Regions from separate parts of the Bradyrhizobium sp. AZCC 1577 genome, predicted to be linked through region 2. Evidence: predicted binding sites of a transcription regulator. Region 2 holds the regulator's gene; the other holds the start of a gene.
What was found. The regulator HrcA, encoded in region 2, represses chaperone genes, less so after heat shock. The targets are predictions, from matches to a motif close to GTTAGCACTCNCNNNNNGNGAGTGCTAAC.
Positions count from the first base shown of each region.

Region 1 (6,961 bases), 600 kb from region 2:
GCGGGTCGCAACCGCTTTCCACTCAGCATCGCCGTCCGCCCGCCATGCCGTGAGGCAGGCAGCGATCGTCGCCGTCGCTTCCACGGGCTGCTGATCGAAGGCGCGGGGGAATTGCCGCAATTCGCCGAAGCCGGCGGTGCCGACGGGGCGGAAATGCCCTGCCGGCGTCGTTTGTCGCGTCATCAGCCAGCGCAGAGACCTCAATCCGGCCTCCATATATTCAGGCGTTTGCGTCGCCGCGCCTGTTATCAGCAGAGCCTGCGGCAGGCGGGCGTTGTCGTAAGCCAACCCTTCCTCGAACCACACCCAGTCCGGTGTTTCGACCGACGCCAAACAAGACATCAACCTGTCGGCAAGAGAATGCCGGATCTCCTGGGCGTGGAGATCATCCGGAGCCACGGCGCAATAAGCGTCCAAACCCAGCAGGGTGAACGCCCACGCCCGGGGTGAGCGAAAGGTCTCCACGGTCGACAGAGCCTCGGCGAACAAGGCGGCAGCCCACTGGCGCCGCGACGGGCTTGCGTCGCTGCGCGCGGTTTCGCCCAGAGCCCAAAGCGTTCGCGCGTGACTGTCTTCGGACCCGCTGGCTTCGAGCCAGGTTCGATTGAAGCCCATGAAGTTGCGAAACCGCCGGGAATCAGGATTCCATGCATGCTGCACGAAAGCAGCGAAGCGGGCCGTCAACGCTTCCGAGAGGGGTTGCTCGCCCGGATTATTGAGAGCGCAGGCCAAAAGCATCGCGCGGGCGTTGTCATCGACGCAGTAACCGTGCGAGCGATCGGGCACCGAATGCACGGCGTGCTGGAACAGGCCGGTATCGTCGCACATCGACAGAAAATGGCCGATTTGCATATCAGGCGCCGCAGGGCTGCGCGGCTCCGGCGATGCCGCATTTGAGGACGCGATGACCTTGAGCCAGTGACCCTGAGACGCACTCTCGAAAACCGACATGTAGTGCTCGGCGGTGCGTTCCCACGTCATGGTCCGGCTGACCGCATAGGCGCGCCGGCACATCGCCTGCCGGCGAACGTCATCGGTGAGTAATTCCGCGATTTCCAGGCCGATCGTGTCCGCATCGCCGAACGGCACCAGGACGCCGCGTCCATTGGCCAACAGTTCGCGCGCGTGCCAGTAAGGCGTCGAGACGACGGGCTTCCCCAGCCCGAAGCTGTAGGCCAACGTCCCCGACGTCATCTGCGCCTCGTTGAGGTAGGGCGTGACATAGACGTCGCACATCGAGATGAATTCGAGCAGCGTGGGCAGATCGACGAACCGGTCGAGGAACACAACATGGTCTTCGACGCCAAGTTCGCGCACCCGCCTTATCAGTCTGTTGCGATACGCCTCGCCCTGGTCTCGAACCAGATTTGGATGCGTTGCGCCGAGCACGACATACACCGCATCAGCGCGACGCTTCAGAATCGATGGCATGGCATCGATCATGACTTCGATGCCCTTGTTGGGCGACAGCAGGCCGAATGTCAGGATGACCGGCTTGCCGTCAAATCCGAGCCTGACCTTCGCCGCATCGGGCTCGACAAAGGCGGCGTCGGGAATGCCGTGGGCTATGACCTCGATCTTGTCGTCCGGCACCTGATAGACGCTGCGCAGCAGTTCGCGGCCCTTGTTGGCCATCACCACTACCTTCGACGACGCATCGACGATGCGTTCCATGACCGCGCGTTGGGTGGCGGTCGGATTGGCCAGCACGGTGTGGAACGTCGTCACGACCGGCGCGGTGAGGCGCGACATCAGTTCGAGAATGTGGCCGCCGGCCTCGCCGCCGAAAATTCCGAATTCGTGCTGCAGACACACCGCGTCGAACCGGCCGGCATTCAGGAAGTCTGCTGCATGGATGTATTCCTCGATCTTGTCGGCCTGGATCTGAAAAGCGACTGCCTTGGGATAATCATAGGTTTGGCCATTATCGGTCATCGCCACGATGCAGGTCTCCAGATTCGGGCGTGACGTCGATATCGCCTGCTGCAGGTCGGTCGTGAAGGTTGCGATGCCGCAGCGGCGGGGTAGCGAATTGCCGATTACGGCGATGCGGCGAAGCGGTGTCATGCTTGTACCTCGACAGTCTCGCCTGATTTCTGCGAATGGCCGGCGGACATGCTGGCAGATTTGTTCAGCTCTCCGGCGTCCTCCAGTAGGGCGGCAACGGGATCAGGTCCCGGATAAGCCATCAGGCCGCTCATGCCGTCCGCGCCAACCTCGATGCCGGTTCGATCGCCCTCGATGAAGACGGCGTCACCAACCGACATGCTCGTCAACCCGATCCGCGCCCGACCCTCGATCACAAGGATCCAGGTTTCCCGATCGGCATTGAGCGCCCAATTCGAATTCGCCGGCAGGTCGATCCGCTCAATGACGAAATGACGGCTTGTGATCAAAGCTGTTCGAGCCGCGGTGAGGCGTCGTGAACCGGATTGGCTCCGAACCGGCCCGGCGTCGGAAACAGCGACGGCGCGTTCTTCATGCAGTTCGCGCTGCCTGCCATAGTCAAACAGACGGAATGTCGTGTCGCTGCGCTGCTGAATCTCGGCGAGCACGATACCGGCGCCAATGGCGTGGATCGTGCCGGCGGGGACGAAGATGATGTCGCCTTTCGCGACGGGACGCCATTGCGTGAGATGGGCAATCGAGCCGTCCCTGATCGCTGCGCGCAATGCCTGTGGCGCGAGCCGCCGCTTCAGTCCCAGCGCAACCCGCGCACCTGGAACTGCTGCGAGAATGTACCAGGCTTCAGTCTTGCCGTTCGGCAAGCCTATTGAGCGGGCAAATCCATCGTCCGGATGAACCTGAATCGACAAGGGCTCGCTGGTGAACAGTAGCTTGAGCAGCAGGGCCGGGATAGGTGCATGCTTATGCGTGCGCTGAAACCACAACTCTCCAACCGGGTCACCGGCAACGTCGATGCTGCTCCATGGATGGAGATCGCCAACCCCCCACGGTTTGCGCGCAACCTGCACGGCGGCATGCTCAATGGCCATAGATATTTCCTCACCCGTAACGGCATGTCGAGGCGACATGCCGTTGGTCGATACCGTCCATATGATTGGCGTGGCTAAGACGTCGCGACGGGATGTGCGCCGTTATCGCGGTCCCATCGGGCTAAATGATCACATGGGCACTCCGGCGTCAGATAGCAACCTTGCCAGGTCGATTAGTGTTTGGTGGCCCAGGACGGACGAACGCCAGTCCAGGCGGGAAGCGAATTCCATTCGGCCCACCGCATCCGGCGCTCCTCATCGCCGACCCTGATAAAGACAAAGGCGGCATCATCCTTGCCGGTTTTCGAATCAACAAACATTGCCGGAACGCCGTACGCGTCTCTGATGATCGCCGTATTTGCCATTCCGACTCCTGCTTTCTGTTAAGCGCTCGGATTCCCATTGCCGGCATGTCACTTGAGGCGAACTACCACTGAAGAATCACGGCGGCAGCGATCAGCAGCGCAAAAAAGATCGGCAACAGCACCGGAGGCACCAGCCAATCACGAAGGTCGAACTTGAGGGTATCTGACATGTGACCGCCTTTTTGGTTGAGGCGGGAGCGCAACGCTCTCAGTCACCGATAATAGCCCGGGGCGCGCGGTGATATTTCAGATATAGCGACTATCTGCCGAATAGCGAGGAGAATCGCAATTTGTTTTGGGGCAGGACCTGCCGTGCGGTTTTGGGGGCACGACAGCGCGCTGGAAGCGTCATTCTTCACTGACGAGGGCGCACTGAGGCGAATTCAACCAGAAGCCCGCCCCAACGAGCCCGGTATCCTGAACGCGTTCGATTGCAACCGTGATGTGATATGCAGCGGCGGCTGCGAAGTTTACTGACTGGAGACAAGAACGTGCTGTACAGCATCCGACCAACAGTCTACCGTTCAGCTACCGGGTGGCCGTTGCTCCACCTTGAAGCTGTCCATGAAGCGGCGACGTCCGACGTCGCTGCTGGTCGTCGTAGCGGCAGCTAGAGTGCCATCGGAAGGCGCAATCTCTTAAGCTAGATGCTTTTCCAAGCGCGGATGCAAGCGGCGTCTGTGGCTGCGAACGCGCGTTTGTGCGCAAAGGAGACCATCATGAGAATACCCGCAATCTTGCAGGGTGAGGCCCGGACGCGCTTCCTCCAAGGTATCGCTTTCGGCGCTGTCGCGGCGATGACGATCGGATTTATCTGGGGCGGCTGGGTCACCGGCGGCACTGCCAGAACTATGAGCGCAATGGCAGAAAGCAGCGGTCGGATGTCTATCTTGGTGCCGATGTGCGTCGCGCAGTTCACTGCGGCTGACGGCGCCGTCGCCAAGTTTAAGGCGGCGGGCTCATATTCAAGGGACAACGTTATCGGCGAATTCGTGAAGACCGTTGCCTCCACGAGTATGGACTATTCCTTCGCCAAAGCGTGCGCAGCCGGCGTGGAAGCCGAACTCTCAAGGACGGCCACAAAGAGCTGAGCGGTCGGTCGCCAAGATTAGGGATCCAGCGAATGAGCGGTCACAGGTTCGGACGGCCTTCCTATTCTGTATATTGCTTGTTAGCAGTCATCCTGTTTGGCTGTTATGTGGTGCTTAATGGCTTTCAGGACGACAACTCCGCAACGATGGCACCGAATCTGACATTCAATCGCTGACGCCTCAACACACCGAGAGGCGCCTCGATCGTTCCACTGACCGTTGTTCGCCACCAGAGAAAGCCTACCGTACTCGGAGAAGGCTAAGGACAACCCATTTCCTTAACTTCCTTGCCATTCTTTCTACCTGTCCATGCGATCCATCCGGCAAACGCAGGTCCTTCAATTGGAGGTCATCATGGATGACGCATTCTCGTTCTTAATCTCGGTAGGTATCATTGCCTTTGGAATTTGGATTGCCGCTGGCACGATCGGCACTGGCTCCCCTTTGGTTTGGACGCTCCTGGGACTACTAACCGTAATTGTGGGTTCGATCAGCCTTTATCTGGCAACTCGAGATGTCAGAATCGCGTAGCTGAAATGAAGATTCTGAAATGCGATGAGACCAACCGACGCATAAGCGAGCTGAGGCGGCTTGCTCCTGACCCCGACGGTCAGGTCTCGTTCAATCCCGCTTTCCGCATGCCCTACAGGAATCGCTCCATCAACTCCGGAGTCCGGTAGGGCACGCTTTCCCTGATCCAATCGATCGAGAGCTGCGGCTGCTGGCTTGCGAGCCCTGCTGCCCGCTCCGGGGCACTAAGGGAATGGAATTAGCAGTCAAACATCGTGGGCTGAGCCCTTGCGCCACAGTGTTACAAGCCTATGTGGAGAGCGGCTGCACTCGCTCATTGCGACTGCCAATCCAGAAACAATCACAAAGCCATGGAGGATCGCATGAAGTTCCGTCCGCTCCACGATCGCGTTGTGGTCAAGCGCATCGACGCCGAAGACAAAACCGCAGGTGGCATCATCATTCCGGACAGTGCCAAGGAAAAGCCCTCGCAGGGCGAAGTCACCGCCGTCGGCCCGGGCGGCCGCGACGAAGCCGGCAAGCTGATCCCGATCGACCTCAAAGCGGGTGACCGCGTGCTGTTCGGCAAATGGTCGGGCACCGAGGTCAAGATCGACGGTGAAGAGCTCCTGATCATGAAAGAGTCCGACATCATGGGCGTTCTCACTGACGTTCCCGCCGCCAAAAAGAAGGCCGCTTAAGCGCTTTAGTCCATTCCCTCGTCCTGAGGAGCCGGCGCAGCCGGCGTCTCGAAGGAAGGGGCCTGCAATCCAAATCTCATCCCTCAGGAATCCGCCCAGGTGCGCGGACCTTGGGATATGGGAATACGGAGATCATTATGTCAGCCAAGGAAGTCAAATTCGGCGTTGATGCCCGCGACCGCATGCTGCGCGGCGTCGAAATTCTCAACAACGCGGTGAAGGTCACGCTCGGCCCGAAGGGCCGCAACGTCGTGCTCGACAAGTCGTTCGGCGCTCCCCGCATCACCAAGGACGGCGTCACCGTCGCCAAGGAAATCGAGCTCGACGACAAGTTCGAGAACATGGGCGCGCAGATGGTGCGCGAAGTCGCCTCCAAGGCGGCAGACGCTGCCGGCGACGGCACCACCACCGCGACCGTGCTGGCCGCGGCCATAGTGCGCGAAGGCGCCAAGGCGGTTGCCGCCGGCATGAACCCGATGGATCTGAAGCGCGGTATCGATCTCGCGGTGGAAGCCGTGGTCGCCGACCTAGAGAAGAACTCCAAGAAGGTCACCTCGAACGACGAGATCTCGCAGGTTGGCACCATCTCCGCCAACGGTGACGCCGAGATCGGCAAGTTTCTGGCCGATGCCATGAAGAAGGTTGGCAACGAGGGCGTCATCACGGTTGAGGAAGCCAAGTCGCTTGAGACCGAACTTGAAGTCGTCGAAGGCATGCAGTTCGACCGCGGCTATATCTCGCCCTACTTCGTCACCAACGGCGACAAGATGCGCGTTGAAATGGATGATGTCTATCTTCTCGTCTACGAGAAGAAGCTCTCCAGCCTGAACGAACTGCTTCCGCTTCTGGAAGCTATCGTGCAGACCGGTAAGCCGCTGGTCATCATCGCCGAAGACGTCGAAGGCGAAGCGCTTGCCACCTTGGTCGTCAACCGTCTGCGTGGCGGTCTGAAGGTCGCGGCCGTCAAGGCTCCGGGCTTCGGCGATCGCCGCAAGGCCATGCTGCAGGACATCGCGGTTCTGACCGGTGGTCAGGCGATCTCGGAAGATCTCGGCATCAAGCTCGAGAACGTCACGCTGCAGATGCTCGGCCGCGCCAAGAAGGTGATGATCGACAAGGAAAACACCACGATCGTCAACGGCGCCGGCAAGAAGGCCGACATCGAGGCGCGCGTGCAGCAGATCAAGGCGCAGATCGAGGAAACCACCTCGGACTACGACCGCGAAAAGCTGCAGGAGCGTCTGGCCAAGCTCGCGGGCGGCGTCGCCGTGATCCGCGTCGGCGGCGCGACCGAAGTC
Region 1 is NZ_JAZHRQ010000001.1:52,631-59,591, forward strand. Features, by position in the region: gene V1278_RS00205 (glycosyltransferase family 4 protein) at 1-2,067, opposite strand, end outside; gene V1278_RS00210 (class I mannose-6-phosphate isomerase) at 2,064-2,996, opposite strand; gene V1278_RS00215 (hypothetical protein) at 3,170-3,361, opposite strand; gene V1278_RS00220 (DUF1488 family protein) at 3,674-3,838, shown strand; gene V1278_RS00225 (hypothetical protein) at 4,042-4,452, shown strand; gene V1278_RS00230 (hypothetical protein) at 4,807-4,983, shown strand; gene V1278_RS00235 (co-chaperone GroES) at 5,346-5,663, shown strand; gene groL (chaperonin GroEL) at 5,801-6,961, shown strand, end outside.
Region 1: V1278_RS00235 (co-chaperone GroES) is a predicted target of HrcA. The motif match lies at 5,285-5,313, and genes of this name have one in related genera.

Region 2 (6,961 bases):
GCTCGCCGTCGGCACCGGGCAGGTCAAGGTCGGCCTGATCCTGCCGCTTTCGGCCGCCGGCAATGCCGGTGTCGCCGCGCAATCGATGAAGAACGCGGCCGAGATGGCGCTGGCGGAATTCCAGAATCCGAACATCCAGCTTCTGATCAAGGACGACGGCGGCAGTCCGCAGGGCGCCCAGCAGGTCACCCAGGAGGCGCTCGGCGAGGGCGTCGAAATCGTTCTGGGCCCGCTGTTTGCGGCCTCGGTGCCGGCGACCGCGCAACTGACGCGCGCGCGGAGCATTCCAGTGATCGCGTTCTCGACCGATTCCAGCGTCGCCGGACGCGGGGTTTATCTGCTGAGCTTCCTGCCCGAATCAGACGTCAACCGGATCGTCGATTATTCGGCCAGCATCGGAAAGCGATCGTTTGCGGCGCTGTTGCCCGACAACGCCTATGGCAATGTGGTGGAAGCGGCGTTCAAGCAGGCGGTCGGCCGCAAAGGCCGCATCGTCGCCTTCGAAAAATACACCGCCGATCGTGCCGGCGCGGCGCGGACGGTGGCGCAGTCGCTCGGCTCGGCGGACGCGCTGTTCATCGCCGACGACGGTGAATCGGTCGTGGCAGCGGCGGATGCCTTGACCTCGGCGGGCGCGAACTTGCGAAACATCCAGTTGCTCGGCACCGGGCTCTGGGACAATCCGCGCATCTATGCGAGCGCGACGCTGCAGGGCGGGCTTTATGCTGCACCGGATCCGTCGGGCTTCCGCGCCTTCTCCGGCCGCTACCGCGCCAAATACGGCACGGACCCCGTGCGCACCGCAACGCTCGCCTATGATGCCGTCGCGCTGGTTGCTGCGCTGTCGAAACAGCAGGGCGGCCAGCGCTTTGCGCCGGAGACGCTGACCAACCCGTCGGGCTTTGCCGGCATCGACGGGCTGTTTCGATTCCGTTCCGACGGCACCAACGAGCGCGGGCTTGCGGTGATGAAGGTCGCAAGCGGCGGCAGCACGCCGGTTGCCGGATCGCCGAAGAGTTTTGGGGCGTGATCCTTCGTCGCCCCTGCGAACGCAGGGGCCCAGAGCCACCATCGTTGGTTTTGAGAGACGCCGTCGCCTTGTGCCCTTTACGCGGGTTGCGGCGTATGGGTTCCTGCGGTTCGCAGGAACGACGGCTGTTACGCGGCGAGATCCGCCACCACCGCGTCGAGCACCGGAAAACCTTCCTTCGTCACGCGCAATCTTCCGTCGGAGTCGACGGATATCGCGCCTTCCGCGCGCAGGATGGCGATGCGGCTCGGATCAAGCGCGCGACCCGACAGTGCCGCATAGCGCCTGGGGTCGATGCCTTCGGCGAGCCGCAAGCCCATCAGCAAGAATTCGTCGGCGCGTTCTTCGCTGTTGAGGTGGTCATCGGTGACGACGCCGTGGCCGTTGGCCTCGACGCGCATCAGCCAGGCCTCCGGGCGCTTCTCGGTCGCGGTGGCGTGTCGCGCGCCGTCGATGTCGAGGCGGCCATGCGCGCCGGGACCGATGCCGGCATATTCCTCGCCGCGCCAATAGACGAGATTGTGCTGGCACTCCGCGCCTTCGCGCGCGTGATTGGAAATCTCGTAGGCCGGCAAGCCATGATGCGCGCAGACTTCCTGCGTCACGTCGTACAGCGCACGCGCCACCGCCTCGTCCGGCGTCTTGAGTTTGCCCGCCGCATGCAGGCCGAAGAACGGCGTGCCTTCCTCGATGGTGAGCTGGTAGAGCGAGAGATGCTCGGCGGCTTCGGAAATCGCGAGCTTCAGTTCATCCGCCCACATAAGCGGGGTCTGGTCGGGGCGGGCGTAGATCAGGTCGAATGAATAGCGATCGAACGCGGCGCGCGCGATCGCGACCGCGTCGAGCGCCTCGCGCGCGGTATGCAGCCGTCCGAGCGCTTTCAGCGAGGCGTCGTCGAGCGCCTGCACGCCGAGCGAGGCGCGGTTGACGCCGGCTGAGCGATAGCCGCGAAACCGCGTCGCTTCTACGCTGGTCGGATTGGCTTCGAGCGTGACCTCGACATTGCCGGCGACGCGCCAATGCTTTCCGATCGCATCCAAAATCGCGCCGACGGTCTGCGGCTGCATCAAGGAAGGCGTGCCGCCGCCGAGAAAGATCGATGTGACGGTTCGCCCCGGTGCGCGCGCCGCCGTGGTTTCGATCTCGCGCGCAAACGCGCGCGCAAAACGTTTCTCGTCGATCGGTGCGTGGCGGACGTGGCTGTTGAAATCGCAATAGGGGCATTTCGACAGGCAGAACGGCCAGTGCACGTAGACGCCGAAGGCATCTTTGGGGCGGGGTCGCTCGCGACTAGCCAAGGCAGATCTCCGCCAGTTTGACGAAGGCTCGTGCCCGGTGCGACAGGCCAAGCCCAAGCGGCGGCAGGCCGTGCTTTTCGATGGAAGTCATCTCGCCAAAGGTCCGCGTGTGCCCGTCGGGCAGGAATACCGGATCATAGCCAAAACCGGCGGTGCCGCGCGGCGGCCAGACCAGGGTTCCGTCGGCGCGGGCCTCGACCTCTTCGAGATGGCCATCGGGCCAGGCGACGCACAGGGCCGAGACAAAATGCGCACTTCGCTTGTCGGGCGCGGTGGCGCCGCGCTCCTGCAACAGGCGCTCGACCCTGGTCATCGCCGCCATGAAATCCTTGCCATTGCCGGCCCAGCGCGCCGAATAGATTCCGGGCGCGCCGTCGAGCGCATCGACTACGAGACCGGAATCATCGGCAAAGGCCGGCAATTGCGCGGCTTTCGCCGCCGCGATCGCCTTGATCGCGGCATTGGCCCGAAACGTCTGGCCGGTTTCCTCGGGCTCGCCCAGACCCAGCTCGCCCGCGGAAACCGCCTCGACGCCGTGCGGCGCGAGCAATTCCTGCATCTCGGCGAGCTTGCCGGGATTGTGGGTCGCGATCACGAGCCGGCCGGTGATTCGACGGTGCATGTGCGATCAGACTACGCCACAGCCAGCTTCTGCAAGTCCACCAGACGCGCGACACCCTTGCGCGCCAGTTCCATCAGCGCCAGGAACTCGTCTTGTGAAAACGGCGTCTTCTCAGCGGTGCCCTGCACCTCGATGATGCGGCCGTCGCCGGTCATGACGAAATTGGCATCGGTCTCGGCCTCGGAATCCTCGGCATAGTCGAGGTCGAGCACCGGCGTGCCCTGATAGATGCCGCAGGAGATCGCGGCGACATTGTCGCGCAGCACGTTGGCTTTCAGCATGTTGCGGTTCTTCATCCAGCCGATGCAGTCGGCCAGCGCCACCCAGGCGCCGGTGATCGAGGCCGTGCGCGTGCCGCCATCGGCCTGGATCACGTCGCAATCGACCGTAATCTGGCGTTCGCCGAGCGCTTCGAGGTCGACGGCTGCGCGCAAGGAGCGGCCGATCAGCCGCTGGATCTCGACGGTGCGCCCGCCCTGCTTGCCGGCGGCGGCCTCGCGGCGGGTGCGCTCCAATGTGGCACGCGGCAGCATGCCGTATTCGGCGGTTACCCAGCCGCGACCCTGGCCCTTCAACCAGGGCGGCAACCGTTCTTCCAGGGTGGCTGTGACCAGCACATGGGTGTCGCCGAACTTCACCATGCAGGAACCTTCGGCATATTTGACCACGCCGCGTTCCAGCGACACGGGGCGCAACTGATCGGGCGCACGGCGGCTCGGCCGCATGGGGAATCCTTCCAAATCGAGCGAAAATTCGTTCGCGGTGCTTGTAGGAGGGGGAGCGGGCAGCGGCAAGGGTTTTTGCCTTGTTTCGGGGTAGAGGTTCGGTTCTGAATCAATCAGAACCGAACCTCTACCTTCGTGTTTTGACGCGTTTTCTTTACGCGAACCGGCGGCCGCCCCCGGATCACGTCCGAGGGCATGCTTCGCTCGAAAACGCTATGTGAAGCGGACGCTTGTCATCGGCGCGCCGGATCGACAAATTAGGGGTATCAGGGAGTTAACAGTGGCCCACCACGATCCGATTGGCCTGATCGCGCCGCATGCGGGGCTCGCCCAGCTCAACGAGCGCTCGCGCGACATTTTTCGTCAAATCGTCGAGAGCTATCTCGCGACCGGCGAACCCGTCGGTTCGCGCAACGTCTCCCGCTTGATCGCGGTGCCGCTGTCGCCGGCTTCCGTCCGCAATGTGATGTCGGACCTCGAAGCGCTCGGCCTGATCTACGCGCCGCATACCTCGGCCGGCCGCCTGCCGACCGAACTCGGCCTGCGCTTCTTCGTCGACGCCCTGATGCAGGTCGGCGACCTCACCGAACCCGAACGGGAATCGATCCAGAACCAGCTTGCCTCCGTCGGTCGGGCGCAGTCGGTCGAGGCGGCGCTCGGCGAGGCGCTGACGCGGCTGTCCGGCCTGACCCGCGCGGCCGCCGTGGTGCTGACCGCAAAATCCAATTCGCGGCTGAAACACATCGAATTCGTGCGGCTGGAGCCGGAGCGCGCGCTGGTGGTGCTGGTCGGCGAAGACGGCCAGGTCGAAAACCGCGTGCTGACGCTGCCGCCCGGCGTGCCTTCCTCGGCGCTGACGGAGGCGAGCAATTTTCTCAATGCGCGGATTCGCGGCCGTACGCTCGCTGAAGCGCGCCTCGAACTCGAAACCGCGATGGCGCAGAGCCGCATCGAGCTCGACCAACTGACGCAGAAGGTGATCGAGGCGGGGATTGCGAGCTGGTCGGGCGGCGAAAACGAAGACCGGCAATTGATCGTGCGCGGGCATGCCAACCTGCTGGAAGATTTGCACGCGCTCGAAGATCTCGAACGCGTCAAGTCGCTGTTCGACGATCTCGAGACCAAGCGCGGCGTGATCGACCTGTTGGGCCGGGCCGAGCGCGCCGAAGGCGTGCGGATCTTCATCGGATCGGAGAACAAGCTGTTCTCGCTGTCCGGTTCCTCGACCATCATCGCACCCTATAGCGACGCTTCGCACCGCATCGTCGGGGTTCTCGGCGTGATCGGGCCGACTCGGCTGAACTATGCGCGGGTGATTCCGACGGTGGATTACGCCGCCCGCATTGTCAGCCGGATGCTGGGCGGCTGATCCGCCACGAATCGACCTTAATCAGGGCTGGTTGCGCTTGATTTTCGGCCCCTAAAGCACGATATCCCCCGGCAGCAAATCCCCATCCAACCAGAACCGTTTTTTGAGAAGGCAGTCTTATGACCGATCCCAACCGGCCGAGTGACGACGGGGCACAACCCGCCAACCAGACCGGCGAGCCCGTGGTCTCAAAACCCTACATCATGCCCGACGATCCCGAGGATGGATCGGTCGAGGCGTTGACGAAGGAAGCGGCGGGAGCGCGCGACAAGATGCTGCGCACGCTGGCTGAGATGGAAAACCTGCGCAAGCGCACCGCCAAGGAAGTCGCCGACGCGCGCGCCTACGGCATCACCGGCTTCGCCCGCGACATTCTCGAAATCGCCGACAATCTGCAGCGCGCGCTCGATGCCATGCCGGCCGAGACCAAGGCCACCGCCGATCCGGCGCTGAAGGCGTTCATCGAAGGCGTCGAGTTGACCGAGCGCTCGCTGCTGAACACGCTGGAGAAGAACGGCGTCAAGAAGTTCGATCCATCGGGCGAGAAGTTCGATCCCAATTTCCAGCAGGCGATGTACGAAGTCCCCGATCCGTCCGTTCCCGCAGGGACGGTGGTTCAGGTCGTGCAGGCCGGCTTCATGATCGGCGAACGCATACTGCGCCCGGCGCTGGTCGGCGTGTCGAAGGGCGGCGCCAAGGCGGCACCGGCCGCCAACAATGAGCCGAACAGCGCGGCGTAAATAGGCGCGCAAGTCGTTTCGAACCATGAAGGCCCCGCTGCGGAAGCTCGGCCTTCATCCTTCGAGACGCGCGCAGGCCGCTCCGCAGGGATGAGCGGTCTACGGAGTATCACCGAAGGCGGTTGACGCGGGCCTATGCTTACAGCGGCCTCTCGTCCGCCCTTGGCCGGTAGGTCCCAAAACTCCAGAGATTGCCTTCCGGGTCGCGGCAGGCGAAATCGCGGCTACCATAGTCGGTGTCGCGCAGGTCCATTTCAATGATGGCGCCGGAGGCTTTGACCTTCGCATGTAGGGCGTCGGGATCGTCGACCGCGACATACAGCGCGTCCGTGCGACGGCCGCCGATATCGCCGACGAGCTTGCCGTATTCGTCCTCCCTGCTCTGGCCGAGCATCAGGATCGAGGGTCCAAAGGCAAGCTCGGCGTGATGGATGGTGCCGCCGTTCCGGTAGACGGCGCGTTCGGTGAAACCAACAACTTCCTTGAGCCAGCGGATCATCGCTTCGGCATCCCGGCAGCGCATCGTCGGATAAAGGCGCGGCGCTTCGCTTTTGCTTGGACTGGTCACCGGCAACCCCTCGCATTGCGTTACCTCACTAGTATCGCGAGGCGAGGGCGGTCGGCTTGAAGATTTGTTACCTGACCGGCTACGCGTCCAGTGCGTCCAGCGGGCGCAGCAGGCGGCTGTCAGTCAGCGCCAGCCGGTGGGCCCAGGCCGTTGGCGATTCGCCGGCAAGGGTTGAAAATTCGCGGGCGAGATGCGCCTGGTCGGCATAACCGCTTTCGGCCGCAATCCCTGCCCAGCCGCCTCCCGCTCCCGTCCGCGCCAGTCGGCAGGCTTCGTGAAAGCGCATCATGCGGGCGACCGGCTTCGGCGCCAGACCAATTTCCGCTCGGAAGCGATCGACCAAGTGCTTGCGGCTCCAGCCGATCTCTCTTGCAAGCGCAGTGATGCGCACGCTGCCCGCGCTGCGTGCGAGCCGTCCATAGGCGAATGCGATCTCGGGCGAAGGCCGATGGCTGGCACGCCCTGCAACAAAATCCTCGACCAGATCGAAGCGATCCTGCCAGCAGGATATCGCGCCAAGCCGCTCGCGCAGGTGCGGTCCCTCAGGCCCCAGTACGTCACCGATGTCGACCATGCGCGCGGTGAGATCGGCGACGGCCCCGCCAAAGA
Region 2 is NZ_JAZHRQ010000001.1:653,387-660,347, reverse strand. Features, by position in the region: gene V1278_RS03070 (penicillin-binding protein activator) at 1-1,030, shown strand, start outside; gene hemW (radical SAM family heme chaperone HemW) at 1,159-2,328, opposite strand; gene rdgB (RdgB/HAM1 family non-canonical purine NTP pyrophosphatase) at 2,321-2,950, opposite strand; gene rph (ribonuclease PH) at 2,962-3,675, opposite strand; gene hrcA (heat-inducible transcriptional repressor HrcA) at 3,956-5,044, shown strand; gene grpE (nucleotide exchange factor GrpE) at 5,164-5,784, shown strand; gene V1278_RS03040 (VOC family protein) at 5,924-6,352, opposite strand; gene V1278_RS03035 (AraC family transcriptional regulator) at 6,432-6,961, opposite strand, start outside.